Linked DNA regions of Paraglaciecola sp. L3A3. The protein of the gene in region 1 interacts with the protein of each later gene in a pairwise test. Links are inferred from orthologs where the notes say so. Each region holds a gene or a part of one and is shown in the gene's direction. Other genes may lie near its edges.

The links.
Region 2: the proteins of GQR87_RS04115 (region 1) and secB interact in binary tests that used the Escherichia coli proteins (3 or more experiments, as listed by UniProt). The link is inferred for Paraglaciecola sp. L3A3 from one-to-one orthologs.
Region 3: the proteins of GQR87_RS04115 (region 1) and lysA interact in binary tests that used the Escherichia coli proteins (3 or more experiments, as listed by UniProt). The link is inferred for Paraglaciecola sp. L3A3 from one-to-one orthologs.

What each region holds. Positions count from the first base shown.
Region 1 is NZ_CP047023.1:971,791-982,509, forward strand. What follows is about bases 3,897-6,736. They hold GQR87_RS04115 (response regulator transcription factor), read left to right. Parts: upstream 3,897-4,884; coding sequence 4,885-5,589; downstream 5,590-6,736. Other genes in these bases: GQR87_RS04110 (Spy/CpxP family protein refolding chaperone), read right to left, coding at 3,904-4,713; GQR87_RS04120 (ATP-binding protein), read left to right, coding at 5,577-6,736. Also shown: GQR87_RS04095 (family 16 glycosylhydrolase), read left to right, coding at 1-1,199; GQR87_RS04100 (sulfatase-like hydrolase/transferase), read left to right, coding at 1,349-3,226; GQR87_RS04105 (methylglyoxal synthase), read left to right, coding at 3,388-3,795; more of GQR87_RS04120, read left to right, coding at 6,737-6,980; GQR87_RS04125 (CBS domain-containing protein), read left to right, coding at 7,046-7,483; GQR87_RS04130 (alpha/beta fold hydrolase), read left to right, coding at 7,527-8,486; tRNA (uridine(34)/cytosine(34)/5-carboxymethylaminomethyluridine(34)-2'-O)-methyltransferase TrmL, read left to right, coding at 8,536-9,000; fre (NAD(P)H-flavin reductase), read right to left, coding at 9,064-9,762; GQR87_RS04145 (TIGR02647 family protein), read left to right, coding at 10,014-10,250; GQR87_RS04150 (tetratricopeptide repeat protein), read left to right, coding at 10,343-10,719. UniProt on the Escherichia coli protein: Response regulator member of the two-component regulatory system CpxA/CpxR which responds to envelope stress response by activating expression of downstream genes including cpxP, degP, dsbA and ppiA.
Region 2 is NZ_CP047023.1:4,018,900-4,029,707, forward strand. The notes cover bases 6,226-9,154. They hold secB (protein-export chaperone SecB), read left to right. Parts: upstream 6,226-7,396; coding sequence 7,397-7,912; downstream 7,913-9,154. Other genes in these bases: gpmI (2,3-bisphosphoglycerate-independent phosphoglycerate mutase), read right to left, coding at 6,226-6,463; GQR87_RS16675 (rhodanese-like domain-containing protein), read left to right, coding at 6,678-7,103; grxC (glutaredoxin 3), read left to right, coding at 7,119-7,376; gpsA (NAD(P)H-dependent glycerol-3-phosphate dehydrogenase), read left to right, coding at 7,927-8,922. Also shown: GQR87_RS16640 (DMT family transporter), read left to right, coding at 1-742; GQR87_RS16645 (glycerophosphodiester phosphodiesterase family protein), read left to right, coding at 758-1,450; GQR87_RS16650 (MerC domain-containing protein), read right to left, coding at 1,455-1,880; GQR87_RS16655 (DUF808 domain-containing protein), read right to left, coding at 1,983-2,918; GQR87_RS16660 (divergent polysaccharide deacetylase family protein), read right to left, coding at 2,928-3,686; GQR87_RS16665 (murein hydrolase activator EnvC), read right to left, coding at 3,763-4,842; more of gpmI, read right to left, coding at 4,928-6,225; GQR87_RS16695 (hypothetical protein), read right to left, coding at 9,409-9,819; GQR87_RS16700 (group II intron maturase-specific domain-containing protein), read right to left, coding at 9,953-10,303. UniProt on the Escherichia coli protein: One of the proteins required for the normal export of some preproteins out of the cell cytoplasm. It is a molecular chaperone that binds to a subset of precursor proteins, maintaining them in a translocation-competent state.
Region 3 is NZ_CP047023.1:170,837-181,620, forward strand. The notes cover bases 4,272-7,176. They hold lysA (diaminopimelate decarboxylase), read left to right. Parts: upstream 4,272-5,049; coding sequence 5,050-6,303; downstream 6,304-7,176. Other genes in these bases: GQR87_RS00730 (MJ1255/VC2487 family glycosyltransferase), read left to right, coding at 4,272-4,766; GQR87_RS22280 (lipoprotein), read left to right, coding at 4,891-5,049; GQR87_RS00740 (family 43 glycosylhydrolase), read left to right, coding at 6,389-7,176. Outside these bases: GQR87_RS00700 (NADH-quinone oxidoreductase subunit NuoF), read right to left, coding at 1-70; GQR87_RS00705 (formate dehydrogenase subunit gamma), read right to left, coding at 70-561; GQR87_RS00710 (substrate-binding domain-containing protein), read left to right, coding at 686-1,756; GQR87_RS00715 (biopolymer transporter ExbD), read left to right, coding at 1,990-2,397; ribonuclease E activity regulator RraA, read right to left, coding at 2,486-2,971; GQR87_RS00725 (phosphatase PAP2 family protein), read left to right, coding at 3,177-3,686; more of GQR87_RS00730, read left to right, coding at 3,699-4,271; more of GQR87_RS00740, read left to right, coding at 7,177-7,663; dapF (diaminopimelate epimerase), read left to right, coding at 7,833-8,663; GQR87_RS00750 (DUF484 family protein), read left to right, coding at 8,688-9,353; GQR87_RS00755 (HAD-IA family hydrolase), read left to right, coding at 9,398-10,117; cysE (serine O-acetyltransferase), read right to left, coding at 10,106-10,784. UniProt on the Escherichia coli protein: Specifically catalyzes the decarboxylation of meso-diaminopimelate (meso-DAP) to L-lysine. Is not active against the DD- or LL-isomers of diaminopimelate.

The sequences.
Region 1 (10,719 bases):
AGTTGAATTTAGACGATTGGAATTTGCTGTGGAATGATGAATTTGATTATGCCAATGAACAATTAGAAGAAAACTGGATTTCACAAAATGGCCCGACTGAACATGTTTTAGTGGCCAGTAGTCGCTGGCGTGAAAATGCGGTAGTTGAAAATGGTGAGCTAAAATTGATCACCAAAAAAGAAACCCGAGCAGGGCAAGATTGGACCTCGGGTAATGTCTGGACCAAACAAAACTTTGGTTATGGTTATTTTGAAGCACGATATAAATATGCCGCTGCACCTGCTACTAATAATTCATTTTGGTTATGGCCTAAACATGGTTCACCTGAAGGTGAAAAACAGTGTGAAGTGGATATTAATGAAGGACATTTTCCTAATGTAATCAATTCAAATGTGCACAACTGGACCGATAAATGGACCTTAGCTAACGGTAAGCAAAAGCACTATAACAACCAAATTGCTCATACCTTAATCGGTCAACCAGAACATAACATTGTGTTAGATAAACCTATTTCAACTAACAAAATTCGTCTTACCTCGAAAAACCCTAAAGCCGTACATTTACGTGAATTTAGAGTGTTTTCTGCTGAGCTTGAAGGGTTTCCTGATGCCTTGTCTGCACTTGACCCAAGCATTGTTAATTATGCCGCAGCTGAAGATGTGACTATCACAGATAATGGTAATAATAATGCTGAAGGATCTAAAACAGAATTTTCTGTAGACAACAATTTAGATTCTCGCTGGATATCACGCTCCACAGGTAAAAAATGGATCCAATATGAGTGGGCTGATAAAAAAGAAATTGGTGGAATTCAACTGGTTAATGGGCTGTTAGCACAAGATGGTATCAATAATGGCTGGTTAGAGCCTGAATTAGCATCACGTAATTTAATGACAGATTTTACGATTGAATATTTTGATGGCCAAGAGTGGCAAATCATTCACGATTACCAATCTGCTGAAATAGCGAATTTTGGTGAGCAGTACCACACTTATGGTTTGGCATGGGATGAAGATTATTTCCGTTTCTACTTTGACGGTGAGCTTTATTATACTGTGCGAAATGATGTGTGTTTTAGTGAAACGACCATTTTGTTTAGTCTGGCTATTTTGAAAGGAAATTATTCAGGCGAAATTACCGATGCTCTAGATGGTACAGCTATGACCATAGATTACGTAAGGTATTATCAAGCTAAATAAACCTGAGTGAAAAGTTTAAGCTTTGTAAGTTTTATGTAAACTAAAAGAGCCTTTGTATAAAATGAGTTGTAAATTGAATACAATTTTCATTCAAAAATGCAAAGGCTTTTTTGTGTGTAAATAAGCTTGGCAATCTCAGAGGAATAATAGTGAAAGATAATAAATGTAAAGTTTTAGCAGGTTTAGGTATGCTGCTTTTTGCCGGAGCTGCCTTGGCGAAAACACAACAGCCTAATATTCTCTGGATCATTACTGATGATCACCGTCCGGATTCTATCCAAGCTTATAATCGTGCTACTACAGGTAAAAGTGAAAGTGCATTAGGTTATGTGTCTTCACCCAATATCGACAAACTCGCCGGCGAAGGAGTATTATTTACTCGCGCTTATAATCAATCTCCCGCTTGTGGCCCATCTCGTACCTCTATGCATTTGGGCAAATACCCCTTTAGATCCGGTAAATACGCTTGGGAACAAGTACATCAAGATACAGATTTTGCTACACCAGCTGTTTCCCAAAGTTTAAGAGAAGCTGGTTATAGCACTGCTATTATTGGCAAAACTCACCATGGGGTAAGAGAAAATTTCACCGGTAAGAGTACGATTTTTGATCTTGAAATTGAGTTCAACCGTGACCTCCTTAGAAATGGCTTTGGTGGATTTAATTCCACTGGTGCCTATGGCCTAAAAGACGGTTTGTTATTACGTAGAGATGCAACTGAGACAGTTTATTATGCTAATGGTACTAGCAAAACCTATACTCTAACCAAAGCCGACAGGCAATTGAATGCTGAAGAACAAGCGATTAAAGATCGGGTTGAACAAGAATTCGATATATTAAGAGCCTATACCCGAATTAATAAAGGGCTTATTTTAGGTGGGGTTAATCCACAACCAGCAGATAAAACCGTCGATGCACGTATTGTTGATGAATATCAAAACTATTTAAAAAATTCCGGCAAACCATATAAAACCTTGGCGGGTAGGAAGGTGCAAGGGACTGATAATGATAAACCTGTGTTTGTCAATTTAGGCTTCCATTTACCTCACACCCCTGTGTTGCCTCCTAAAGAATACCGTGATCTATTTGCAGGTAAAAAATACCAATTGCCTGCTTTTGATAGCGAAGAGCTGGCTACTTTCACACCACAGCAGATGCAGATTTATAATGAATCTAAAACAGATGCGATGAAGCCTGAACACAAACAACAAGCGATACGTGATTATTATGCTTTTACTGCTTTTGGTGACTCTTTAATTGGCGAAGCGGTTGAAGACTTTAAAGCTTATTCCAAGCAACAAGGTCGTGAATATTTGATTGTGTTTACTGTGGGGGATCACGGTTGGCATCTTGGCGAACAAGGGATAATGGCTAAGTTTGGCTCTTGGAAAGAATCTCTTAACGGTGCAGTGATAGTGGTGTCATCAGACAAGAAAAAATTTCCGGCGGGTAAAGTGGTGGATAAGCTAGTTGAGTATGTGGATTTTGCTCCGACACTTATGGCCGCTGCAAATATCGATGTTGAAGATAAACGATACGATTATTTAGATGGTGTTGATCTAGACAAGGTTGCCAGTGATAAGATGTTCCGTCGTGATTATATCTTGGGTGAAATGAACTTGGTATCAGGCCATAGGGCATATATGCGCACTAATGACTTTGCCTTTTCTATGCGCACTCGTGATAAAAGAACCGTGGCAGAAACGCCTTATTTGAATGACAATATTACTTGGGCATTAACTACTCACCCGTTAAAAGCAGACATGGCGTTATATGATTTACGTAATGATCCTTTAGAAAGAAATAACATTGCTTATACAGTTGAATATATGCCCTTAGCTAATTGGTTTCGCCAGAAGTTAGGTAATATTACTCTGGGTGATGGGAGGATAGAAATGGACTGGTCAACAAAAAATAGTTACAACCTAAGTAATTTTGCTGCGGGCTCAGATGATAAAATAATCGATATTCCTAAAAATTTAGTGCCCTCTAAAGACATTACTGATTTACAGAGACCCAATTTATAATCGATATTCTTAAAGCCGCAAGGCTAGTAGATGTTGCCAGATAAAATAAAACCACCTTTGTGATTATTCACATTAGGTGGTTTTTTTATTTTATCAGGTTTATTTTTTAGCTTGAATTGGTATGCTTTGGCTTTCGATACTCATTATAAGTTTTATAACCCATGCAAAAGACCATTGCACTTGTTGCCCACGATCATAAAAAACCAGATTTAGTTAAATGGGCCTTAGCTCATAAAGCCGAATTAAGTAAACATAAATTAGTTGCGACAGGGACTACAGGGGGCTTATTGCAGAAAGAATTAGGTTTAGATATTCACAGATTTAAAAGTGGTCCGCTAGGTGGCGATCAGCAAATTGGAGCCTTAATTGCAGAGCAAAAATTAGATTGTTTAATTTTTTTCTGGGACCCATTAAATCCGGCGCCGCATGATCCCGATGTGAAAGCTTTATTAAGATTGTGTTCTGTGTGGAATTTACCTGTAGCATGCACTACTTCTACCGCTGATATGATAGTTACCTCACCATTGTTTATAGGCTCTGACTATAAGAGGGATATTCCTGATTTATAAAAAAAGGCACCAAATGAGCGAAATGGTGCCAGTTACTTTGGTTGGAATTGTCAGCTCGATCCGGCTACTAAAATTAGCCTAATTAGAGCGGGTTAGAAAGAATAGGTTTTAGGCTTCTTTCTGCTGTCTTTTTCCTTTTCGTTCACCTTTATGTTTTCTTTTCATCATACGTTGCATTTTAGATTGTTGTTCTGGCGTCAGTACATTCCACATATCGTGTTTAGTTTTGGCTTGAAGTACTGACATTGCCAAAAAGTCATGTTGATATTCTTGTCTTAATGACGTCCAACTTTCTGCATCAAACTCGGCACTCGTAATAAGAGAGCGCTCAGCTTGTTTAAAGGCTTTTAATTTTTCCTTTAATACTTCAGCACTTTCTTTACTTTGGCTTTTAATGCTTTCTATTGCAGCGGTTTGTTCTGCAGATAAACCACGTTTGAAGCGTTTTTCGCTTTTCCCTTTATTTTTGCCTTTGGGGGCTCGTTTACCTTTATGCTCACCCTTGTCTTTATGAGCTTCCTTCATGGCGGTTAATTGCGCTTTTTGTTCATCAGTTAAGATGCTTAATACTGCATGTCTATTTTCTGCACGTTTTAAACCGGCCTCAAGCATTTCGTTTTGCTGTTGTCCTAGCAACGTTTCTACAGCTTCTTGATCCCATTCAGTAGCATGTACTAAACTGGCGATATCTTGTCTCAACGGTTGAGCTTCTGGTCCAGTTGCTTGGCGATCGGCACGACTTTGTTTAAATATTTGTTTAATATCTTGTTTTTGTGCATTTGTAAGAGATAATTGAGAAAATACTTTTGCCATTTTATGACGTTCATGGCCACGTTCAGGTTTCGCCAATACTTGACTAGAAAGTGCCAATGATAAACACACGGCAATTGGGGTAATGACTGTTTTAAGTTTAAACATATTTTTGTCCTCTGAGTTAAAAGTAAGCTCAAGTTCTCACTGAGCATGTAATCAGTCTAGCTAATACAATGCAAAGAAACGCAAAGGGATTGTAAAACTTGTGTAAAGAGAAACTGCGTAAATGGGTAAGCTGAGTTATAGTGCCGACACTGCAATACTTAAGGTAAGAACATGACCAATAAACATCTATTATTAATTGATGATGATACTGATTTCACTCAGTTGTTATCTGAGTATTTAGGCCCCCAAGGTTATGATATAGATATAGCTAACGATGGTGAAGAAGGCCTAAGTATGGCTACCTCGAACGTACATTATGATTTAATTTTACTGGATGTTATGTTGCCCAAACTCGATGGCTTTGAAGTGTTAAAAAAATTACGTTCTAGTCATTTAACCCCTGTCTTGATGTTGACTGCTAAGGGGGATGATTACGATAAAATTTTAGGCTTAGAGATTGGCGCGGATGATTATTTAGCTAAGCCATTTAATCATAGAGAATTATCAGCAAGGATCAAAGCTTTAGTCAGGCGCATGGCTATGTTGCCAAGTAATAGCACTCAGCAGAACCTTAAATTAGGCGATGTTGAGCTCTCTCCATCGACACAGCAAGTCTATTGTGCAGGGCAATTATTAGAATTAACCGGTACCGAGTTTTCGGTTTTACAGTTATTAATGATTAATCAAGGTAAATTAGTCAGCAAAGAAGATATTAGCGAAAAAGTGTTAGGCCGAAAATTAGCTGCTTTTGACCGAAGTATTGATATGCATGTGAGCAATTTGCGTAAAAAATTATCGGCATTGAGTTCTGAAGAAAAGATTAAAACCTTACGTGGTGCGGGTTATCAATACCTGGTGGCTACATGTATTCCTTAAGCCGATTACATCCCGGGAAAAGTTTATTTTTTCGAGTGTTTTTATGGTTTTGGTTGGCCACATTTTTAATATTTATTAGTTCAATATGGCTGGTTAAACAACTAGATTCAGGAGTTAAATATAGGCCATTACAGCCAAATCAGGCTAAAGCATTAAACCAATTGGCCCGTAAAGTTCAATTTCAGATTGATAAAAATAAAATCAATTTAAACGAATATGCACATATATTGAGTAAACGTAATCGGTTTTGGGTGGTGTTAGTTGATACTGAAACGGGCAAAACTATTTTCGGATTAAATAAGGGGCAGGCTAAAATTAGCCAAGCATTAGAACAATTTGATGTGGAAAGCTCGCCTTTAGTCATGGAAACCCAGGGCAAAACTTTTATTGGCCCTGCACTTGTTGTCAAAGACCAAAAAACCTATTTATTATTCACCGCTAATATTCAGCCTGGTGGAGAACTCAGGGTGATCAGGCAAGAATACCCAGAGTTGTTTTTATTCTTTTTGATCTCCTTTAGTGGTGGCTTGTGTTATTTATTTGTTCGTTCGCTGCTCAACCCTATCCTACAAGTTCAAAGGGCATCTAGAAAAATGGCCAGTGGTGATTTAGCCGCTAGAGTAGGAAGTGCAAGTAAGAGAATGGATGAAATTGGCCAACTGAGTCGTGACTTTAATTCCATGTCTGAAAAAGTAGAGATTTTGTTAAATGGTCAAAAAAGATTATTAGCTGATATATCCCATGAGTTACGTTCGCCATTAGCTCGATTACAATTATCTATAGGTATTGCCCAACAACAGCCGCCAGAACATCAATCTACTGATTCTAAATTAGCCTTAGATAGAATTGAAAAAGAAGCTAATCAAATTGAAAGTATGATTGCTCAAGTTTTGATGTTATCTAAATTAGATAATCAATCAGCTGTTTTAAATAAAGAATTTGTATCATTAGAGCAACTGATGTCGCCAATTATTAATGACGCCATGTTCGAAGCGAGCCAAAAAGGAAAACAGATAAACTACCATTCTCAAGTTCAAGCTGATTTGTTTGTTGATCCTCAATTGTTAGGCAGTGCCATTGAAAATGTGTTACGTAATGCGATTCACTATTCAACAAATATCATCGAAGTCACTATTACCCTTCAAAATAAACACATAGAGTGGCTGATAGAAGATGATGGACCAGGTATGGATACTGAGCAGGTAGAAAGAATTTTTGAACCTTTTTATCGTTCATCCACAGCTAGAGATAGAAACAGTGGTGGGGTCGGATTAGGTTTAGCCATCGCTTTTCGGGCAATTTTTCAACACGACGGGATAATAACTGCAACGAACCAACAAAATGGCGGTTTACAGGTGAAGATATCTTTGCCCCTCTCTGAAAAAGAGTAAGCTGAAAAGTTGCTTTCTACCACTAATGTAGTGTTTTTATTGGACTAGGGAGAAACTAGAAAAACATGAAAATAGAACGATTGATGACCAAAACATTAGTGACTGTTGAATTAGATGACAGCTTACGGGATGTGAAAAGGATATTTGATAACGCATCTTTTCATCATCTTTTGGTGGTAGAAAAAAGTGTTCTGTATGGTGTGTTGTCGGATAGAGATTTACTTAAAACCATTAGTCCGCATATTGGAACTGTGAGTGAAAAAGTTCAAGATTTGGCGACCTTAAATAAAAAAGCCCATCAAATAATGACGCCTAAACCTATTTGCTTAACGGCTGATCAAGATATTTATGTGGCCATCGAAACGTTTAATAAATATAAGCTGTCTTGTATCCCAATTATAAATGAACATAATCATCCGGTAGGGATTTTGAGTTGGCGAGATATTCTCAAAGCTATAGAACAAAATCATAATAGAAAAAAGTTAAAGAAAAGCAAAACTTAATTATAAACTTTATCGTATTTTAGTCACCGAAGAAGGTAATTGTATGTTTACACCTGAAGCAAACTTGGCTGATATTTATCTGCAAACTATTCAACCTTTTTGGCAAAACCAAATTATCCTAGGTGAGTTTATCGGTGTAGGGCAAATTAATATTGCTTATGCATACGTTGTACATCCTGAAGCACTAGGTTCAGTAGTGCTTTCTGCTGGGCGGATTGAAACCTTTCTTAAATACAAAGAGCTAATGTATGATTTATACCAACAGGGTTATTCTGTGTTCATTCATGATCATAGAGGGCAGGGATTGTCAGGTCGCCTGACTGGTCATCCTATGCTGGGCTATGTTGATATTTTTGATGATTACGTGGCAGATTTTAAATTATTTATAGATAAAGTTGTCACGCCTAATAGCTCACATCAAGCTAGCCTAGTTTGTCATTCAATGGGTGGCGCAATTGGTGCCTTATTGATCTTAGCTTACCCAAGTCTGTTTAAAAATGTGGTTTTTTCTGCTCCTATGTTTGGTATTAGACCGGCTTTACCCAATTGGCTTGCTCACTTATTATTGGATATTCATTTTCTGCAGGTAAAATTCAGTAGCACAAATAGTGCGTACTTTTGGGGGCAAAGTGATTACGAAAATGTCCCCTTTGCAGAAAACGATTTGACCCATAGCCAAGTTCGTTATCAATTGTTTCGACAAGAGTATGAAAACCAACCACAGGTAAAATTAGGCGGTGTCAGCGGACAATGGTTAAGGGCGGCTATTGCTGCAATGGAACGAGTCGAAAAAAATGCTGAAAAATTCCCGATACCAGCACTCGTTATGCAAGCTGGAGCAGATACAGTTGTGGATAATGTTCGCCAAACTAAAGTAGCCAAGAAAATGACAAACGCGCAATTTTTGCAAATAGATAATGCTAAACATGAATTACTGGAGGAAAAAGACCGTTATCGGGATATTTGTTTAGCTAACATTCTTAAGTTTATTGCGAATAACTAGATAAGATTTTGTTATTATTCATTTATTACTTTTCTGAAATAAGATCCTCATGTTAGATATCGTTTTATATCAACCCGAAATCCCGCCCAATACCGGTAATATTATTCGTCTTTGTGCTAATACTGGTTTTTCATTACATTTAATCGAACCACTGGGCTTTGATTGGGATGATAAAAAAGTGAGAAGGGCAGGCTTGGATTATCATGAGTTTGCCAAAGTACAAAGGTACCCTGATTTAGACGCTTATTTAGCTGCTCGCCAACCTAAACGTTTGTTTGCTTGCACGACTAAAGGCACTGCTTTTTTTGCACAGGTAAAATATCAGCTCGGCGATGCATTAATTTTTGGACCAGAAACTCGAGGTCTACCTGATGAGGTGATTCAATCTTTGCCTGCAGAACAAAGAGTCAGAATTCCAATGTTACCTGAGAGTCGCAGTATGAATTTGTCTAATGCGGTTTCTGTGTTTGTATACGAAGCGTGGAGGCAGTTAGATTTCGAAGGGGCTGTTTAATATTTTTTTAAATCACTAGGGCCGGATACATAGGCCCTAGTGGCGATTATAAAATGTGCGTTTTTAGATGAAGGCGTAAGCATCGCCAAATAAGTTTTCTACTATCAGCCCTTGTTGGCAAAAATCTGTTCGGACGGTTTTTGCCATTTCAAAACGACCCGCCACAAAAACCTTATAATTTTGTAAATCGGCATACTCATTTAATACAGCTTGATGAACCCAACCGGTTTTGCCTTGCCAGTTAGCGTCAGGTAATTCAATCACAGGGGTAAAATAAAAGTTTTCATGTTCTGCAGCAAAAGCGGTTAATTGTTCAAATGCATACATGTCATCTAATGTTCGAGTGCCCCAAAATAGATGTACCGGAGCAGAAAGTGGCGCTGACAGTAATTTCTCTAAAATGGATAATGTATACGAAAAACCAGTCCCCCCGGCCAAAAGAATGATGGGATGAATACAGACCTTTTTTAGAAAAGCCTCGCCTAATCCACCTTCAACTTCAATTGTTCCAGCTGCCCGCATTTTTTCTAGCACTTGCCCGGCATACTGATTACCTGGCTCAGCTCCAATGTGTAATTCAATTGTGCCATCCTCTCTAGGTGCATTAGCTATTGAGAAAGGGCGTTTATCTTCATCCCCCATAACGACTTGCAAATATTGTCCAGCAAGGAAGCTTAATGGTGATTGAGGTTTAAGTATGACTCGACTGACCACATTGGTGAGAGGTTCAATTTTATCGACCAGACAGGTGATTTTTTGCATGACGTCCTTCTGTATTATTACGACTAGTTTGAATATGAATGGAAAATTCTACAAATAACCTTTGATATTCATCTCATTGGGATTTAGGCTCAGGGTTGGATTATAAACATATGAGTGCCGATATACGAGTCGCTTTAATATGATAATTCAAGGTTTCGTATTGTTAAGTTCAAATCCTGTGAGTAGAGTGTGTTTTATGCAGGTTCTTTGAACGTTTGCTATAAGAATCTATTTTTCTAAGAGGATTGTTTATGACATTTTCATCTGAAATGGTTGATGAGTTAAATTTATTATTAAAATTTCCACATAAGAGTCTGCTGCAAGGACTAAAAATTCACCATGATGCAGAGGATTCAGTTGTATCAGCAGCTAAGCGGTTGTTTGATAAAGGTATTACTACTTTACCAGATGGTGGTTATTTAACCGACCTAGGTCATGAATTAATGGAACATGGTCAAGTTATCAAGTTAGCATTAACTGCAAAATAAAATTAGTCAATCATCCCTATATCGATAAAGATTATAAAATCTAGTTTATTGCCGATATAGGGAATATGAACTCAAAACAGCACTGTTTACCTATGCGATTATCAAAATTATTTTTATCAGTTTTTATCTCTTTCTCTATGTTAAGTTCAAGTTTTGCGGCTGAAGAAATTCAAGCTGTGCAATTATATTCGCAAGATGAACTGATAAAGCTGATTAATCAAAATGAACATTTGTCTCGTGTGGTTTTAGATAAGTGCCAACTTGTACAAGATATCCAAGCCAATGCTGAAACCTTGTTAATTCCCGCGTATCAGTTTTTATGGGGGGATATGTTAGCTTGGGGGGTCTGTGTAGATGCAGATCCTGAAAGAGGTGTTGCTTTTATGCATAAGTCGGCTGAACAAGGCTTACCTGCCGGACTTGAGCAACTAGGCCGTTACTACGCCCAAGGGAAGTTAGTCCAGCAAGA
Region 2 (10,808 bases), 3.0 Mb from region 1 along the record:
TGCTTGTATTATGTTAATAGCAATTGTCAAATTTACTGGTCGTAGATTATCTTTATATTGTGCTAAAGATTACATGGTCGCCCTAGTTCTAGGTCTATTAATGACAGTTCATTGGGTGTCATATTTTGCAGCTATGCAATATTCGTCTGTGTCTGTGGGTATGATTGCACTGTTTTCTTTTCCCGTCATCACAGTATTGTTAGAACCCTTGTTTGAAAGGATCCGCTTAGTTTGGCAAGACGTCGTGAGTGCCTTGGTGGTTTTATCCGGTATTGGCTTAATGATCCCTGAAGTGTCTATCGATAACGATATAACTTTAGGTATAGGTTTAGGCATATTTTCTGCATTTTTATATGCCTTACGTAACCTGATCCATCGCAAGCACTTTTCTCACTATTCTGGCGCTCATGCTATGGCTTATCAAACATTAGTGATTTTTGTTTGTTTGTTCTTTTTTTCATCTAAAGAACTTTATACTGCCGATCAACACACTTATATTTGGCTGTTTGTTTTAGGCACAGTATTAACAGCTGTACCTCATGCGTTAATTGCCGCAAGTTTACGTCACCTCAGGGCAAAAACCTTTTCTCTGGTCGCCTGTATGCAACCTTTATGGGGCACAATAATGGCTATAGTGATCTTAAAGGAACAACCCAATTGGCAAACTTTTGTGGGTGGATTAATGGTGATTTCTGCTGCAATATACGAAACTTATAACGCTCAAAAACTTCACAGTAAATAACTTAAGGTCACCTGTATGTTAGTTTTCGCTCACAGGGGCGCAAGCAGCCATGCCCCAGAAAATACTTTATTAGCCATGGAAAAAGCACTAGAACAACAGGCTGACGGTATTGAAATGGACGTTCAACAAATCGGCAACGAATTAGTGATATTTCATGACCGTATTTTATCTAGAAATAGCAATGGTACAGGGTTAGTTAAAGAGCATAACTTAAAAGCGTTACAAGCCTTAGACCTAGGTGAAGGCCAAAGCATCCCCACTTTATGGCAAGTATTAAACTTAGTTAATGGCCAATGTTTACTCAATTTAGAAATCAAAGATGTCACCGATGTTTCTCTAGTCATATGCAACATAGAGCGTGCAGTCAGTGAATTAGCATTTAACTATACAGACTTTTTCATTTCTTCCTTCGACCACCACTTTTTAGCCAAATTCAAAGCATTGGCCCCACATATTCGAATTGCTGCTTTAACTGCTAGCAAACCATTAAAATACGCAGAATTTGCCGAACAGCTTGGCGCGTATTCGGTCAATGTTGATATGTGCTGTTTAGATGAAAATTTTGTCCAAGATGCCAAACAACGTGGTTTAAAAATCATGGTATATACGGTAGATGAAGCAAAAGAGTTATTAAAACTAAAAGAATGGCAGGTTGATGGGGTGTTTAGTAATTCACCAGCAAACGCATTGCTGGTGTTAAGAGGTTAGCGAATTAACTAGCGCAACCAGATCCTGATCCAGAATCTGAGTCTGATTCACAGCTATGGCAGCTTTTACATAATTTTAAATTGGTCACATGGGCAGCGATAATAAGAAACGCACCAATGGCAATAGTGAAGGGTTCGTATTGCTCACCAAATATATCTTTGTTCCAGTAAATTAAACCGCCTAAGAATAAACTGTATAGTGGATATATTTGTCTGTGGTATTTATAAAAGCCAATAAATAATGCCCAAAACCCAACAATCATTGACATAGATAAAATCGTTTTTTCAAACCAATCTTGTGCGAAAAATAACGAGCCGACTAAAGGCAATAATGGGATCAAGATAGGTAAGGCCAGGCAATGCAACGCACACAAACTAGAGGCCCAGATGCCTAGTTTATCTAAAATTGATCTATCTTCTGTGGTTTGCATGAGTGTTACCTTAAAAATCAGAATCGTTATAATATAACATTCCATGAATTATTCAAGGTTTTATACACACCTTTTTGATCAGATTATGACAATTACAATATTTTATTCATTTTTATTAAAAAGCTTCAAACCTGTGGTAGTCAACATTAAAACTAAAGCTCCTGCAATCATCCCAATCAAGCCATCTAACAAAATAGGTGCCACGACTGACAAAACAGAAATAGCTCCTAAACCCTGCAATACAGGCTCAATAGCATGATGCAGTATAGGAATACTATGTACTAATATTCCCCCTCCGACTAAAAACATAGCCGCAGTACCAACGATCGCCAGTGTCTTCATAAGTAAAGGTGCAATCGTTAATAAACTTCTACCAGCAAATCTAGATAAACCTTGAAACGAACCTGATAATGATTTTCGCAAGAAGTACAGCCCGGCATCATCTAACTTCACTATACCTGCCACTAGGCCATACACCCCAACGGTAATCGCTAAAGCGAGTAACGACACAACAGTCACTTGGGTCATAAAAGGCTCGGCTTGTACTGTACCTAAAACGATCACTACTATCTCAGCTGACAAAATAAAATCAGTCCGAATTGCGCCTTTTATTTTGCTTTTTTCAAGTTCAACTAAATTCACTTTGGGATCGGCTATCGCATTTAATTTTTCTGCGTGTTCTGCTTCCAACTCTTCTTTAGAATGCAGAAACTTATGAGCCAACTTTTCTACCCCTTCAAAACACAAATACAAACCACCTAACACTAATAAAACCGTAATCAACCAAGGTAAAAAGGCACTTATCAATAAAGCAGATGGGACTAAAATAAGTTTATTTAACAGTGAACCTTTTGCCACAGCCCAAACCACAGGCAATTCACGCTCAGCTTTAACCCCAGAAACTTGCTCAGCATTTAACGCTAAATCGTCACCTAATACCCCAGCGGTTTTCTTTGCCGCGACCTTAGACAAAATAGCCACGTCATCCAATATGGTGGCGATATCGTCTATTAACGCCAGTAAGTTTGCAGCTGCCATGTTTTATTCCTAAAGTGCAGTAGCACCTGTTTGAAGTGTATCGATAGAAACCAATTCTGCGGGAGCATTCAAAACATCACTTAGCTTAACTAGAGATATTCCTTGTGTTTCAATGTTCTGTAAATTTTCGTTTAGATATTGCAAGGTTTCAGGATGGGGATGACCTATACCCACCGCATGGCCGTATTTTTTTGCCAGCCTAAGCAAGCGCTGAAATTGTTGGTCAATCTCGTTAATCTCTATAACATGGTCAATAAATACGTTACGTTTGGTATTTAACACCCCTGCTTTTTGTGCGATCAATTCAGCTTTGCTGTATCGAGTTGTTCTACTATCGACAAAAAATAAGCCTCGTTTTGATAAATAATCCATAGTCACAGACATAGGTTGAGATAATTGAGTTAATCGACTGCCCATATGGTTATTCATTCCAACTGCATTAGGCACAGTCGACAGGGCTTGCTTTAGCGTTTGAATAATTTCATTTGGCTGCATGGTTGACAGTAATACACCTTTTTCTTGATTCACTCGGGCTAAAGACTCCATAGGCATATGTAAAATGACTTCTCTATGTTGTTGAGCCGCTCGTGTAGAAAAAGCAGAAGACAAAGGTTTATTGGGTAAAATGGCAAAGGTCACTTCTGCCGGCAAGCTAAATGCCAGAGCGTCACGTTGATTATTGCCCATATCATCAATAATCAAAGACACTTGGGCTGCTTGCCCATGTAAGCTTGCTAACAACAAAAATGAGAAGATGAATAAACGCATGATTTAATTATTATTTTATTTAACGGCAATAAAGTTGAATAAGATTATAAGTGGTAAGTTAGCTATTACAACATACTTATAACTTTAACCAACTGGTCGGGTTAACAGGTTTGCCTTTGTGACGAATTTCAAAATATAAATTAGGTCGACTTTGGCCGCCACTTTGGCCTAATAGTGCAATCGACTCGCCTGCTTTAACCGTATCTCCCGCTTGTTTTAATAATGCTTGATTGTGCCCATACAGGCTCATATAACCATTGCCATGATCAAGTACAGACACTAAACCAAAACCTCGTAACCAATCGGAATAAAGTACTTTAGCGTCATGAATGGCCACCACTGGGCTTCCTTCATCGCCGTATATAACAATACCTTTCCATTTAATTTGACCTTGACGATAGCGACCAAACATTTTTCGTAACGTACCTTTAGCAGGTTTTAGTAAACGACCTTTTAGAGCATTCAAGCCTGCTAATTTGATACTTTTTTTCGATTCAGATTTTGCCTGCGCTTTAGCAATAGCCTCTAATAAATTCTTTTCGTTGATTTGTAACTGAGCAATTTTCAACTCATCAGTTTGGATTGATGCACGCAATTGTTTAAGGGTTTTCTCCCTATCGTCTTGCTGGGCTGTTAATGTTTTTTGTTGACTTAATTGTCGGGATTTAAGGATTTCTAATTCTTGTTGCTTATCGATTAATTCAGCGTTAACTGACTCTAACTCTTTAATTAAACCATTAAATAAATCAATTTGTGATTTTCGTGCCTTATTCAAATATTGATAATAAGTGATGGTACGTTCAAAATTTGCTGCATCTTCTTGATTTAACAACATTTTGGCAAAGTCATAATTGCCTGTCATGTAAGCACTGCGGATCTGTTTGGCCAATCCCAATTTCTGTTTATCTAATGATGCTAAATGACTTTTTTGTTTAGCTAACAAAACTTGTTGTTGTGTTTGATTATTATTTAATGCGCTTTGGGTTTGATTAAGCTTCTTCGCAGTTTCAGCAATTTTTAACTCTGCTTTTTGTAGATTATTTTGTACTTTCTTAGCGACGGCTAATTGTTTTTTAATCTCAGCTTGTTTGTGCTTTATTTGTTGTTGAATAGTCTCTAGATCATCTTGGCTCTGAGCAAAAGTTGAAAGAGACACGAATGAGGCAAAAAACAAAATCCAAAAGGGCAGCCATATGCTGGCCAACCTTTTAGATTTGTTGTTGTATCTCATGTATAACAAATTAGTTAAGTGTCACAATTGGCGTACCTGTCATTTCTTCAGGCTGTTGCATCCCCATTAAATGTAACATAGTAGGAGCGACGTCACTTAAAGTACCGCCTTCACGAGCGGTAGATTTACGACTACCAACATGAATAAATGGTACTAATTCGCTTGTATGAGCCGTGTGCGCTTGACCAGTTGAGGCATCTTGCATCTGTTCAGCATTACCGTGATCCGCGGTAATCAAACAATCACCACCATTCTTTTCAATAGCCGCAACAATTCGAGCAATACAAGCATCCACTGCTTCACATGCTTTTACTGCTGCATCAAAGTTACCAGTATGACCTACCATATCGCCATTGGGATAATTACAAATAATCGCATCAAATTTTCCAGATTCAATTGCTGCCACTAATTTATCGGTTAATTCAGCTGAGTTCATTTCAGGTTGTAAATCATAAGTTGCCACTTTAGGTGAAGGGATCAAAATACGCTCTTCCCCTTCATACAGATCTTCTCGACCACCACTATAAAAGAAAGTCACATGAGCATATTTTTCTGTTTCAGAAATACGCAATTGAGTTTTGCCATTTTGTGCTAACCAATCCCCCATCACATTCACTAATGGAACGGGAGGATACGCACTTGGCGCTTTAATACTTTCAGCATATTGAGTCAAAGTAACAAAAGAAGTTAACGCTATATGTTTACCTTTATTAAAGTCACTGAAATCAGCTTCGACAAAAGGACGACTAATTTCGCGAGCACGATCGGCTCTGAAGTTCATGAAAAACAATGAATCACCGTCTTCAATTGGCACAGCATCTCCAATCACAGTGGCTTGCATAAATTCGTCATTTTCATCTCTTTGGTAAGAGGCTTCTAATGCATCTAGTGCGCTATCCGCATGACAATTGCCCTGACCTTTAGCAATAAGGTTATAAGCCGTTTCAACTCGATCCCATCGAGAATCTCTGTCCATTGCATAATAACGTCCAACTAAGGTTGCCGTTTTGCCTAGACCGATTTCTTTGAATACTGCATCAGCTTGCTCTAGTGGCCCTTTCGCACTGCGAGGAGGTGTATCACGACCATCAAGGAAAGCATGCAAATAAACTTTGGTCGCACCACGTTTTGCTGCCATTTTTAAAAAGGCAAAGATATGATCTGCATGACTGTGTACACCACCTGCCGACAACAAGCCCATAACATGCACAGCTTTACCTGCTTTAATAGTTTTATCTAAATTTTCTACAAGCGTTGGATTTTCGTAAAAGTCACCATCTTCAATGGCTTTTGTTACCCGAGTAAAGTCTTGATAAACCACACGACCTGCACCTAAATTTACATGGCCAACTTCAGAATTCCCCATTTGTCCTGGTGGTAATCCAACATCTAGACCTGAGCCAGATATTAAAGTGTTGGTATAATTTTCACACAAACCATCTAAAACAGGAGTATTCGCGTGAGCAATTGCGTTGCTTTCTTGATTTTCTCTGTGTCCCCAGCCATCTAAAATGATTAATGCTGTGGTTTTTTTTGTTTGGCTCATTTCTATATCCTATTTAGTCAACTAAATTTCATTACCCTAATGTTATCCTTACTCGGCGCGCCAGTCATCAGCTATAACAGCTAAAAAAGCAAATGGATAACAATAAGTTATTCTTTACACATTAATAGATTAAAACTAAGGGCTAGTTTCTGACTGCAAAATCTATATACTTTGCCCTCTTTTTTTCAAGAATCATTAGTGGAACCCGTCAGTTATGGATCAAATGATAGAATTTGTTACCAATCATTATTTTTTATCTGGAATTTTTGTAGCACTCGTAGTGGCCATTATTTACACCACTCTAGCCAGCCAACTTTCTTCTTTAAAAGAATTAAGTACCCACGAAGCCACATTACTCATGAACAGAGAAGATGCCTATGTTTTAGATATCAGAACTGCAGCAGAGTTTAAAAAAGGTCATATTTTAGGCTCACAACAAATAAAAGCTGAATTAGTCACAAAAGCTGACTTCAGTTCACTTGAAAAACAGAAAACTAAACCCATCATAGTTGTCTGTGCAATGGGTATGACAGCAAAACGTACCGCCTCTCAGATGCAAAAAGCAGGCTTCGAAAATGTTTCTGTTTTAAAAGGTGGGATAAATGCATGGCAAGGTGCTGGTCTACCAATCAATAAATAATTTACAGGTGAGCTTGTGAGCAAAGTAGACATTTATACCAAAGGGCACTGTCCCTACTGCCATCGTGCTAAAGCACTACTGACAGAAAAGCAGGTTAAATTTAATGAAATCGAGATTGATGTTAATCCTGAATTACGTGATGTAATGATCGAAAGAGCCAATGGCGGATATACTGTTCCTCAAATATTCATTAACAATCAACATATCGGCGGTTGCGATGATTTGTTTGCTTTAGAAGTAAAAAACAAACTAGATACTTTGCTCGCTGAATAAATAAAATTTAAGGAAAGATGATGGCTGACGAAAATCAACCAAATGAAGGTACGGCACAACAGGGCGCTGCACAAGGTCCACAATTTAACATTCAAAGAATATTCACTAAAGATATCTCTTTTGAAACCCCTAATTCACCAGCTATTTTCCAAAAAGAATGGAAACCAGAGGTTCAATTAGACTTAGATACTAAGAGCACTCCTTTAGGTGAAAACCTATATGAAGTGGTATTAAGTGTGACTGTTACTGCTAAGTTAGGTGAAGAAACTGCATTTTTATGTGAAGTTCAGCAAGCTGGTATCTTTAGCATTGCCGACATGCCAGAGCAAAATATGGCGCATATGATCGGCGCATTCTGCCCGAACACTTTGTTCCCATATGCTAGAGAAACTATCTCTAATCTTGTAAACCGTGGAACTTTCCCTCCATTAAACTTAGCACCTGTAGATTTTAATCAAATTTTTGCTGCATATATGCAACAAAGAGCAGAGCAGGTTCAGGCACAAGAACAAGCACCACAAAAATTAGACGCATAAATGGTTCATACTAAATGAATTCAGTAGGTGTTTTAGGGGCAGGATCTTACGGTACTGCCCTTGCATTTTGTCTAGCCAGAAATGGCATTGATACTGTTCTTTGGAGCAGAGATCCAAAGCAAGCCGAATTAATGGCTGACTCAAGAACAAATGCTAAATATCTGCCAGGCTCAACTTTTCCTGAGGGCTTAAAGATTGCATCTGATATTCAACAAGTATTAGCCAACAGCCAAGATATTTTAGTCGTAGTCCCCAGTCATGCCTTTGCTGATACACTTAGCTTAATTCAACCATATCTTACTGATAAACATAGAATTATATGGGCAACTAAAGGCCTAGAACCAAACACAGGCAGATTATTACAAGAAGTTGCAGTAGAGATTCTTGGTGACAAGATACCTTTAGCTGCACTATCAGGCCCTACCTTTGCCAAAGAAATGGTCGCAGGTTTACCTACAGCGATTTCTATTAGCTCTACAGATGAAACATTAGCAGAAGAATTTGCTAATAAACTTCACTGTGCTAAGTCTTTCAGGGTTTACCGAAACGATGATTTTATTGGAATTCAACTCGGTGGTGCAGTAAAGAATGTTATTGCGATTGGTGCCGGATTAGCTGATGGTTTAGGATTTGGCTCCAATGCCAGAACCGCATTAATTACTCGTGGTTTAGCAGAACTCACGCGCCTTGGCATAAAAATGGGCGCTAAACCCAATACCTTTATGGGCATGTCTGGACTGGGTGATTTAGTATTAACTTGTACTGATAATCAATCTAGAAACCGCCGTTTTGGTTTAGCCTTAGGTAAAGGTTTAAGTATTGAGCAAGCGATCAAAGAAATAGGCCAAGTCGTAGAAGGGTATAACAACACTAAAGAAGTGCATATCTTATCCAACAAAATTGGGGTAGAAATGCCAATCTGTGAACAAATCTATCAAGTTTTATATCAAAATAAATCGGTCAAAGAAGCGGCGATGTCATTGCTAGAAAGAGATCAAACAACCGAATAGTGGTTTTGACTTCGTCACTTATGCGCTTCGCTTACAAAAGCATGACTTCGCCACAAAGCATGACTTCGTCACTTATGCGCTACGCTTACCGCAATCCATTGCGTTTTTGATACGGCATCCCTGCCGCACCAGTTACTCTTTTTCAACAGCAAAAAAGAGTAACCAGAAAATGCCGCTCTCCAGCCTCGTTCTATTCCCTGCGCTACTCACTTAAAATAGGTCGTGACAAGACGTTCCCGACGTCAATGTCACTCAAATCACATCCATGTGATTTGCCCAATTTCAAGCAATCTGCTCGGGGAACGCGGAGTCGAGAATAAAATCAAAAGCATTCGCGTTGCTCACTAAAAAAAAGCAAAACAACAGGCACTATTAGATTTTAATCATAGGGTGATAGTTAGACCGTTCTTCACTATTCAAAATAACACTTTCCATAACCGGTTTGTGCCGCTTTTGCACAAATCCGGTTTATGGATTTGTTATATTTTATTTTCGACTATTATCAGGTAGTTCACCCTTTAGCCGATCAATTAAAAACTCTTCCAATGCACTTGCTTCGAAAAAACTAGCATCTGGCACTCCCCAAGCCACAAAATGGGTTGGTTCTTTGGACCAAATACCCTTCGCTCCACCATACGAAAAGTCACTGGGAACTATAAAGTGATCATTCAATCGATGGCAAATAACTCTGGTTCTTCCTGTAACCTTGCCAATATAAAGCAAAGTGTCATTGCTAAAAATAGCGTAAATCCCTTTTCGGGTGGTTGTAATCTCAGGCCAACAGTCTCCGCAACCAAGCATATATGGTTTAACATATATAAAAGGCTCTAGCCCTTGACCACGAAAATTTGATTCAAACTCACTAACTAATTGTTGTACTGTGGCTAAATCTGCCATTCTCAAAACTTTCTTTTAAAATAATCGTGGTAGAGCGGCCCATTACTGAGCCGACCCCACACAGATCCGGACGTGCGGAATTACCGCATCCGGCTCTTCAGTTATATATTCACCCGTGTAAATCACGGCCACTTTAATACCAGTCAACATGGATCACTCTTTTGCTAACTCGTAGCTTCTGTATTTGGAAATACTCTAACATCTTCTTAAAATTACACCAATTGTAACTTCGACGACCACTGCGCCTGTTCAGCCATTTGTACAAACTATGTAGCACATAATTATATAGCTTACTTACGCTGCGGCTGTTGTCGGGTAGCCCAAAGTAATTTCTAAACCCTGTGAGTTTGCGTTTTAATTGAGGTAGCCAAGTCGCTAGTTTCTGCGAGCGTTTGGCTTTAATGAAATGGTAAAATTCGCTCAGGCTACTTCGCTGCTTTTGACTCGCAGTTCGTCGCCTTAATCTCGGTTTACCTTTTGTAATGGTTTAATGAAACTGGAGAGATTTATAGCTTAAAATAAACAAAATCTCGTAGGTATTAACATGACTAGAAAAGCAAAAGTAACCTTCACCCCGAAACAGAAATTAGAATACGCCAAATTGATGGTAGAAGATGGGTATACCAATAAACAGGTTGAAGAAATATCAGGTGCAGGCAGATCAGCCGTATCACGTTGGAAGCGTCAATATCAATCTGAGTTGCAGGGTGTTACACCAGAAAACACCAAGGCATTAACAGATGAGCAGCAAAGGATCCAAGCGTTAGAAACGCAACTTAAGCGAGCATTAAGGGATAATGAAATATTAAAAAAAGCCACCGCTTTCTTCATACGCAACAATCCAGACTTAATGTAATGAAAGAAATGAAGAAAGCTCAACTTGGCTATACCACCACCGAGTTATGTCGTTTATTTGAAGTGAGTAGTAGCCGTTATTATTACCACCCTAGGCCTCCTAATAGCGATGATATTGCATCATCGATTCAGTC
Region 3 (10,784 bases), 800 kb from region 1 along the record:
AGGCAGAGATTCTATGGGCACCTGCCGCTAGGGCTGAGGTATCTCTTGGAATAAAAACTGTAAAGCTCATTATGATAACTCCACTATATAAGTGGTTTTTTGCTCGAGTAGTTGATCAAATTTAGTGTTCGATACTCGGGCAAAAATTTCGTCATTGATTTGTATATTTGGGCCGTTTGAACAATTGCCTAAACAATAAACAGGTTCTAAGGTAAATTCTTGATCTGTTGTTGTGCCGTGGTAATCAAGATTAAGTGATGACTTTGCATGTTTTTCTAATTCTCTTGCCCCCCTTGCTTGGCACGCTTCAGCTCGGCACAGTTGAATAACATGATTGCCTGGCTTAGAAGTACGAAAATGATGATAAAAACTAATCACACCATGAATTTCGGCGCTGGTCTGATTAAGTGCTGAGGCTATAATTGGCACCGAATCTTTGGGAATGTAACCTTGAGAATCCTGAATAGCATGCAAAATTGGTAATAGTGCACCAGGCATCCCCCGTAAAGAGTCGATAATATCCTTTACTGCTTGTGGATCCCAACTTGAAACGTCACTCATAATCTTTGGCCTTACAACAACTGTTAATCACTTGAATATATGCATTTAAATGCATATATTGTTGGCTGAATAGTATTTTAAGCTAAAATAACATGTATGCAGCAGATACCAAATATGTACAAAAATGCATATTAAAAAATTAAATATTAAACCCAATTGGACCTTCACTGACGAACAAGGTAATGAATTGTCTCCAGTGTTGTTTCATTTATTGGCTGAAATAAAACATTCGAATAAATTAACCACCGCCGCTCTTAGTGTAGGTATTTCCTATCGTTCTGCTTGGAATTTAATTCAAAAATCTTCGCAACTGTTTGGCATGCCTTTAGTGGAATTACAAAAAGGTCGTGGAGCTAAACTCTCATTGTTGGGTGATAAATTACTTTGGTCCAAACATAGAGTCTCAGCTAGATTAGGTCCACAGTTAGATAATTTAACCTCAGAATTAAATAAAGAAATTCAACGGATTTTAGTGGATGTAAAACCGGCTCTACGTATTCATGCTAGTCATGGTTATGCTGTCGCCTTATTAGCCGATTACAGTGAAGATTTGCCGCTAGATTTACAATATAAAAGTATAGAGGAAGCTTTATCCTCTCTGGCTAGAGGGAATTGTGATCTTGCTGCTTTTGATGTGCCAATTTCAGCTCTGAGTGAAGGGATGAAAAGTTTGTTTCGTGTTTATTTGAAAACAAATGAGCATAAAATTATTAGCTTTGTCACCCGTCAACAAGGTTTGATGCTGCAACCCAATAATCCTAAAGGTATTTATGGCATAACCGATTTAACGCAAGAAGATGTTAAATTTATTAATCGCCAAAAAGAATCAGGTACTCGTGCTTTATTGGATGAGTTATTACGCACAGCACAAATAAGTCATTCAGATATTAATGGCTTTGCAGATGAAGAATATACACATTCGGCTGTTGCTGCTTTTATTGCTTCGGGCATGGCAGATGTCGGTTTGGGTATTGAAGCGGCGGCTAGGCATTTTGGTTTAGACTTTATACCTTTAGTGTCTGAGCATTATTTAATGGTTTGTAAAAATAAAACCTTGGATCTACCGCAAACAAAACAACTAATAGATGTGATGAAAAGTAGCAAATTTGAGGAGGAATTGACTGAATTACCAGGTTACCTGCCAAATAATTGCGGAGAAATAAAGGAACTTAAACAACTATTAGCTTGGTTTTAAACCAGTAAAATAAAGGGGTGAAGGGGTTTGTATATAGCTCAACCTGAAATTCAGATAGGATAATTTTCAAAACCTACTGGATTATTAGCGCTATTTACGGCAGTCTATGAGGTACATTGATAAGTAATTAAATTGAGTGTTTTATTAAGTTAAGGTTAATTAATTGATGCTCTGAGAAGAAACTGTCTTTATACTAGGCAGATTCGTTTTAACCCAATTGGCGATTTTTAATAATGAAAAGAAAAAAGCACGGCTCTGCCGACGACGAAGCAACCATTGATATGACACCCATGTTGGACATAGTGTTCATCATGCTTATCTTCTTTATTGTAACTACCTCTTTTGTTAAAGAGAAAGGTTTGGAAGTTAATCGTCCTAAAGATTCTAAAACACCACCGCCTCCTACTAACGTTAAATCGTTAGCTATTCGTGTTAACGAAGACGGTACGATTGTAGTGAATGGACGTGAAGTAGATATTCGCCGAGTTGAAGCAAATATTCAAAGTTTCTTGGCTGAAAATGCTCAAGAATCGGCTGCAGTACAAGCTCATCCTAAAGCTAAACATGGTGATGTAACTGAAGTTATCAATGAAGTGAAAAAAGCAGGTATTAAAAACGTATCTGTATTAGTTGGTAAATAACTAACTTCAAGTCATACAAAAGCGCCGTGTTCTTTATGAACACGGCGTTTTTTATTGTCTATAGAAATGTATTACTAGCTAGTAAATTTTATTCGATATCTAGTGGTTCTGGAGACAGAATAATACCTGTACGATCAGCATATAAATGATCTTCTGGTAAAAATGTCACTCCACCAAAATTTACTGCAACATCTACTTCGCCGGAACCTTGGTCATCTGCACCGACGGGGATTGAAGCAATGGCATGGATACCTATATTAATTTCTTCTAGGTCGTCTACTTCTCTAACACTGCCATAACAAACTATGCCTTCCCAGCCATTATCAAATGCCAGCTGAGCGGTATAAGCATCGACTAAAGCGCAGCGCATGGAACCGCCACCATCGATTAGTAATATTTTCCCCAAACCAGGTTGTTCTAATGTTTTTAGGATCAGGCCTTTGTCTTCAAAACACTTTATGGTGGTAATTTCTCCGCCATATGAAGGACTGCCACCAAAACTGACAAACATGGGCTCGACCACGTCAACACTGTCAGCAAATATATCGCAAAGAGTAGAAGTATTGTAATCCATGTCTTTTCCTTAGGAGGTTTAAGGTTAGCTAACGTCAATAGAATATGAACTTGCTGCCAGTGTAATACTATTTTTGCCAAAGATCAGGTTCTATTTTTGATGGTAAATTTAGCTACCGTTTGTCATGAAATTTTCGCGGAAATGTCACCTTTCATTCATACAGCAAGCCTAAACTAAAATCTGATTTATCCATAAGGCAGGTGTTATGAAAACAATAGCGCAAAGTGATAAAGCTTTATTTTATTGGATGTTCAATCTGATGGCTAAGCGAGATTGTAGTTGGATAAAGTGGGTGTCTAAAACCGGGGATGGCCAGTTATATCTTGTAATTGGAGTGCTACTTTGGTGGTTAGAGCCTGAACATGGTGCACTATTTTTGTCTGCAGGTTTATTGGCTTATACCTTAGAAATTCCTGTATATATTTTTTTAAAAAGAGCATTAAAACGGCAACGTCCATGTGATAGTGCGACTAACTTTAATGCTCATATTACCCCTTCTGACAAGTTCAGTTTGCCGTCTGGACATACTGCTGCGGCATTTTTAATGGCATCGCTGGTGAGTAGTTTTTATCCTAACTTAGCGTTAGTCGCGTATTTATGGGCAAGTTGTATTGGCATATCTAGGGTATTACTTGGTGTCCATTACCCTGGAGATATATTGGCTGGTGCTGCCTTAGGAATGGGAATCTCCGTTGTCAGTTTATCTATATTTTAAGGACGTGTCGGCATGAAAATTCTATATGGGGTGCAAGGTACAGGTAATGGGCATATTACCCGAGCCAGAATTATGGCCAAGGCTTTGGCAAAACGTTCAAACGTTACAGTTGATTATATTTTTTCTGGTAGAAACAGAGAAAATTATTTTGATATGCAAGTATTCGAGGATTTTAAAACCTATCATGGATTAAGCTTTGCCACTAAAAAAGGTAAGCTTAATTATTGGGATTCTTATCAGAATTTGCAGTTATCGCAATTTTTTAAAGATGTGAAATCATTAGATCTCGGTGAATACGATTTAGTATTGAATGATTTTGAACCTATCACAGCATGGGCAGCAAAAAAGCAAAAAATACCCTCTATTTCGCTAAGCCATCAAGCTGCTTTTGCTCATCCGATACCAATGAAAGGAGCTGGGGTGATTGATAAATTAGTGATGCGCTATTTTGCGCCAACTGATTTACAGCTAGGTATTCATTGGTATCACTTTGGTTTTCCAATTTTACCGCCTTTTATAGACGACGAGCATTTAGAAAATATCAAAGGTAAAAGTATATTAGTGTATTTGCCTTTTGAAGAAGTGGCAGACATACAAAAGGTATTGGCGACCTTTGCAGAACATGATTTTGTTTGTTTTCATCCGGCGATTAAACACGCACACATTGATGATAATGTGGTTTGGCACTCCCCGGCTAAGATCTCTTTTAAATCGGCGCTAGCTAAGTGCCGCGGGGTGATTGCTAATGCTGGATTCGAGATGGCTAGTGAGTGTTTACATTATAATAAAAACATGTTGCTAAAACCTTTGGCAGGTCAATTTGAGCAAACCTCAAATGCTTTTACTTTAGCGGATTTAGGTTTGTGCCAGTTAATGCAAACCTTAGATTTAGAAGTCATTGAGCAATGGTTACAATTTGAACCTAGTGTGAATGTGCAGTTTAAATCAGATCCTAATATTTTGATTGATTGGCTGTTAAAAAGGCAATGGTCAGATACTCAAGAATTATGTCAGTCTTTATGGGGACAGGTCATTTTTCCACCATCGGTGCAATCTTCTTTAAGACAAATATCGCTTTAACTGCAGGATTATATGCTTTGTTATTTCATATGGCATAAAATATAGCATTCAGCTCTTTCCAGTACTTTGCATTTGTTCAATGTAATGACATCATTAGCCCATATTAAATTAGGTTATTGTTGTTATGCGCCATTCTTATAAATTTACAGTGCTTACGGGGGCTATATTTAGTCTTCTTGTCCTATCCTCATGTGGTCAGAAGCGAAGCTTGTATTTACCGGAAGAGCCTGAGACGAACAGTCCTACTCAGCACATAAAAGAATCATCAGAGGGGAAAAACTAGATGGATTATTTTGCTTATAAAAACGAACAGCTTTTGGCTGAAGAAGTCGCCCTTCTTGATATCGCTAAACAATTCGGCACACCTTGTTACGTTTATTCTAAAGCTACAATAGAGCGACATTGGCACGCATTTAATAATGCGGCAGGTAAACAGCCGCATCTTATTTGTTATGCAGTTAAAGCAAATTCAAATTTGGCCGTGTTAAATGTGATGGCTAAATTAGGCTCAGGCTTTGATATTGTATCTGGTGGTGAATTACTTCGCGTTTTAAAAGCTGGTGGAGATGCCAGCAAAGTAGTTTTTTCTGGGGTAGGTAAAACACCTGAAGAAATTGCCTTAGGACTTGAGAAAGGTATTAAATGTTTTAATGTTGAATCTCGCAGCGAGTTAGCTCGGATTAATGAGGTAGCTAAGAGATTAGATAAAAAAGCGCCTATTTCTATTCGAGTTAACCCTGATGTCGATGCTAAAACACATCCTTATATTTCTACAGGTTTGAAAGATAATAAGTTTGGTGTAGAGCGCGAACAAGCGGTTGAAATTTACCAATATGCGAATAGTTTGTCGAACCTAAATGTAGTTGGAATTGATTGCCATATTGGTTCTCAATTAACTGACATTACTCCTTTTGTTGATGCTTTAGATATTTTACTTGCCTTGATTGATGAATTAGCCAGCCATGGCATTCATATTAAACATCTCGACGTAGGTGGTGGCTTAGGTGTTACTTATAATGATGAAAAGCCTCCTCACCCAGATCAATATACGCAAGCCATTGCTCAGCGTTTAGTGGGACGAGAAGATTTAATGCTTATTTTTGAACCGGGCCGAGCTATTATGGCAAATGCTGGGGTTTTACTGACTAAAGTTGAATTTTTGAAGCAGGGTGCAGAGAAAAACTTTGCTATTGTTGATGCGGCTATGAATGACCTTATTCGACCTGCGCTTTACTCTGCGTGGCAAAATATTATTCCTTTAAATGCAGCGTTGGTAAGAGAAAAGGCTGTCTATGATGTAGTTGGTCCTATCTGTGAAACGGGCGATTTTTTAGGTAAAGGTAGAGAGTTAGCCATTGCACCTGAAGATTATTTAGCTGTACGTAGTGCTGGTGCATACGGTTTTGTAATGGCTTCTAATTACAATAGCCGTTGTCGACCTGCAGAAATATTGGTAGATAAAGATGTGGCTCATTTAGTACGTAAGCGAGAAACTATTGAACAATTATTCGAAAATGAAGCTATACCCGATAATTAATTGTTAACTAAAAGTGTAAAGCCGCTATTCTTATAGCGGCTTTTTATTTACACTTGCAACATGTTTTTTACCAGAGAAATTGCAAGTGAAAAAAATTAGCTACCTAACCGCTAGCCTTACATTACCTTTTTTTGTTAGCGCCAATAGTCCGCAGCCTCCTCAACCTTCTGAACAAGCTTTTCCTTTTTACATGCCAGATGAAAAGCCTGATATGCCTTTAAGTGCTTCTGTTGCTCGGAATTACGATAATTACTTAGCTAATCGACAGGAAAACAATGAGTTGTATACTCAATTTAAATATACAGAATTAAATGGGTTTGATTACCATGGTGGTGACGGTACGATTTCTCGTCGTGATCCTTCTAAAGTTATTTTTGAAAATGGTAAATACTACGTCTGGTATACCTATCGTAATACACCTACTGCGCCAAAAGGTGCTGAAAAAAGCAGTGACACTATACCTTCCGCTGATTGGGATTTATCTGAAATATGGTATGCCACCTCAGAAGATGGTTTTACGTGGCAAGAGCAAGGGGTTGCTGTGCCTCGACCACCAAAACCTAATGTCGGTTGGCGCTCAGTTTCAACCACCGATATTTTAAAATGGAAAGGTAAGTATTACCTTTATTATCAGGGGTTTATGGAGGCTAGTGGCAAGCGGGGGGATGATTGCCCTGTGGCGGTTTCTTATGCGGATTCACCTGATGGCCCTTGGACTGCACTCAATCAAATCGTGATCCCTAATGGTGCTAAAGGTGACTGGGATCAGTTTTCGATTCATGATCCTTATCCTTTAGTACACGATGGCAAGATTTACCTGTATTACAAGTCGGACTTTTCTAAACAAGATGCTAAGCGCGGTTTAGTGCGTATGCATGGACTGGCAATAGCAGAAAATCCATTAGGGCCATTTAAAAAACACCCGCTTAATCCCATTATGGCCGCGGGCCATGAAACCACTTTATTTCCATTTAAAAAGGGAGTGGCGGCCTTTGCAATTCGAGATGGAAATGAAAGAAATACTATTCAATATGCAGAAGATTGGGTTAATTTTAAAATCGCTTCAATTGTTGAATTAATGCCCAATGCCGCGGGACCTTTTATCCCTGATGCATTTACCGATACTAAAGATGGCCGTGGTATTACTTGGGGGATCTCTCACTTTACAGCTGCAAATGGTTGGCAAAATAACCATTCTGTTTTAACGCGATTTGATGTGGATTTAAGTTTGGATGTTGATGACCGTCAGATGAAACGACATAGTCTAAAGTTTACTCCAGAGGAACATTATCGTTATGGATTATCGGCTCAACAAAAAAAACGAATTCAGCAACAAACAGAAAAATTGAGAAGTGAATAAATAAACGACCCTGATTATGCTAATTATTCATTGTTTTTAATCAGATTATTTAAGCTATGGATTGTTAAAGACATAGTCAGTGATTGCTTGAAATGATATAACTGCTTTTAGAATCTCTAGTTAGTTCATTTTTAATTGGCTAGACAATAATTTTAGTTAAGTAGTGACAATGCAAATCCAGTTCTCAAAGATGCAGGGCTTGGGTAATGACTTTGTGGTTATTGATAATGTAACCCAAAATGTGTTTTTTTCTCCGGAAAAAATCCGTCAATTATCCGATCGAAATTTTGGTATCGGCTTCGATCAACTTTTGTTGGTTGAACCACCGTATGATCCTGATCAAGATTTTCATTATCGAATCTTTAATGCTGATGGAACGGAAGTTTCCCAATGTGGTAACGGTGCTAGGTGTTTTGCTCGATTTGTGAAAATGAAAGGGTTAACTAACCGTAATAAAATCGTAGTCAGTACAAAGGCTGGCCGTATGGTTTTATATTTGGAAAAAGACGGACAAGTCACAGTGAATATGGGGGTGCCACAATTTGCACCACACCTAATTCCACTAAAGGCCAATAAACAAGAAAAAACTTATATTATCCGAGCGGATGATCAAACCTTTTTTTGTGGTGCTGTATCCATGGGCAACCCTCACTGTGTATTGTTAGTAGATGACATAAATTTAGCAGATGTGGAAACAATGGGGCCTCTGTTAGAAAAGCATGAGCGATTTACTGAAGGGGTTAATGTTGGTTTTATGCAAATAATTAACCCTAGTCATATTAAGTTACGTGTATATGAAAGAGGGGCCGGTGAAACACTCGCTTGTGGCAGTGGTGCATGTGCCGCAGTGGCTGTTGGGCAGTTACAAAATAGATTAAGTAAAGATGTGAAGGTTGATTTACCTGGTGGAAGTTTAAAAATACGTTGGCAAGGGAAAGACAATGTATTAAAAATGACCGGAGCAGCCGAGCATATTTTTGACGGCTACATAAATTTATAAGAGTAGGGGGGATTTTTAAATAATATGGAAATAAATACTGCATTAGAAACAGATGAACAATTAAGTGCTGAACAGGTAGTAAACTACCTGTTAGATAATCCTGATTTTTTTGCTCAACACCCTAATCTTGTGGAAAAAATTGCTATACCTCATATTCAAAAAGGTAGTGTGTCTTTAGTCGAATTACAAAGTGAGCAATTGCGTAAGAAGGTTCGCAGCCTTAATCATAAGCTTAGTCAATTAATCACAATTGCTAAAAAAAATGAAGAAATTTATCGGATATATGCTGACTTAAATATCAGAATATTGAAGTGTACTTCAATGGATGATTTAACCTTTGTTTTAGAAGAAGTGATTCAAGAAAATTTACAGTTAGCATCTGTCAGTTTAATGCCTTTCAAAGGTGCCCATGCGCTACCAGAAATTCAACGTCGTTTGTTCATTGAAAAACGTTTTAAAAGAGACAAACACTTCTTTGGACGATTAAGTGACCACGAAAGAAAATTATTATTTGCAGATCAAGATGCTAATTCAGTGGCTTTGTTGCTGTTAGGTGACCAAGGGGAGCTGGGTATTTTGGCGATTGGCAGTAAAGATCCTAGTCACTTTAATCCTGATATGGATACTTTGTTGATTTCACAATTACAACAATTTTTGAGTATTTTACTACCTAAAATTCTTAGCTACTAATTGTTGGGTAATAATCAGTTTAGAAATTTGCGTTTAATATATTTATGATTTTCTATAAAAAACTCAATCCCATTCAAGCCATTACTTTTGATTTAGATGATACTTTATATGAAAACGGCAGCGTAATTAAAAATGCTACGGCATCGTTGCGAGCGTTTCAGCATAAGGAGTTCTCTATCACTAAGTCTTTAGATACACAGTACTGGCGTAAAATAGAAAAAGAGTTACTAATAGATCATCCCATATTACATAATGATATTGGCCAGCTTAGATTTCGCTCTTTACAGCTTGGGTTTCAGCAACTTGGTTATAACGAAGAGCAAGCTGTTGATGCAGCCAGGCGGTGTTTTCAACACTTTTATGATCAGCGCAGTAATTTTTCTGTCGATGCTAATATTCATTGGATTTTAAAAACATTAGCCGAGAAAATACCTCTGGTGGCTATTACCAACGGTAATGTAGACGTTGAAAAAATTGGCATTGCCGATTATTTATCAGCCTGTTTTAAATCTAGTGTGACAGTACCTATGAAACCAAACATAGCTATGTTTGATGCGGCTCAAGATATGTTAGCAATACCGGCTAAAAATATTTTGCATGTGGGAGATAATTTAGAGAAAGACGTATTTGGAGCAATTCGAGCAGGCTATCAAGCCGCTTGGTACGCAGAAGATAGAGAAATGTCGCTTAATAGTGAGCAGACACTTACTTTACCTCATGTGCAGTTACAGTCACTCAATCAATTATTAGAGTTAGTCTTCTAGAATATTTTGTTGCATGGTTTCGCAAGGGTTCTGGCATCTAGGTTTACCTACAATTTTGGCCGGGATACCAGCGACGGTAACATGTGCAGGTACGTCGTTTAAAACAACACTACCGGCGCCAATTTTGGCTCCTTCACCTATAGTAATATTACCCAATATTTTGGCTCCTGCCCCAATCATTACCCCTTGACGAATTTTAGGATGTCGGTCGCCTGCTTCATTACCTGTACCACCTAAGGTGACGGATTGCATGATAGACACATTGTCTTCAATTACCGCAGTTTCGCCTACTACAATCCCTGTCGCATGGTCGAACATCACTCCTTGGCCTATATGAGCTGCAGGGTGGATGTCGATAGCAAAAACTTCTGAATTACGACTTTGAATAAAGAGAGCTAGCTCTTTTCGACCCATTTTCCACAGTTGATTAGCTAGTCTGTGCACTTGGATTGCTTGGAAGCCTTTAAAATTGAGCAGTACTGTTAAATGAGTGTTCACCGCAGGGTCTCGATTAAACACAGCTTGAATATCGAACATAGCTGCTTCAGCTATTTCTGGGTGTAGCAGATAACATTGCTCAAACATTTCTTTGATGGTTAATGAGCCCATGACTTTATCTGCTAGTTTATTCGATAGGATAAAACCTAAAGAGGTTTCAAAGTTATGG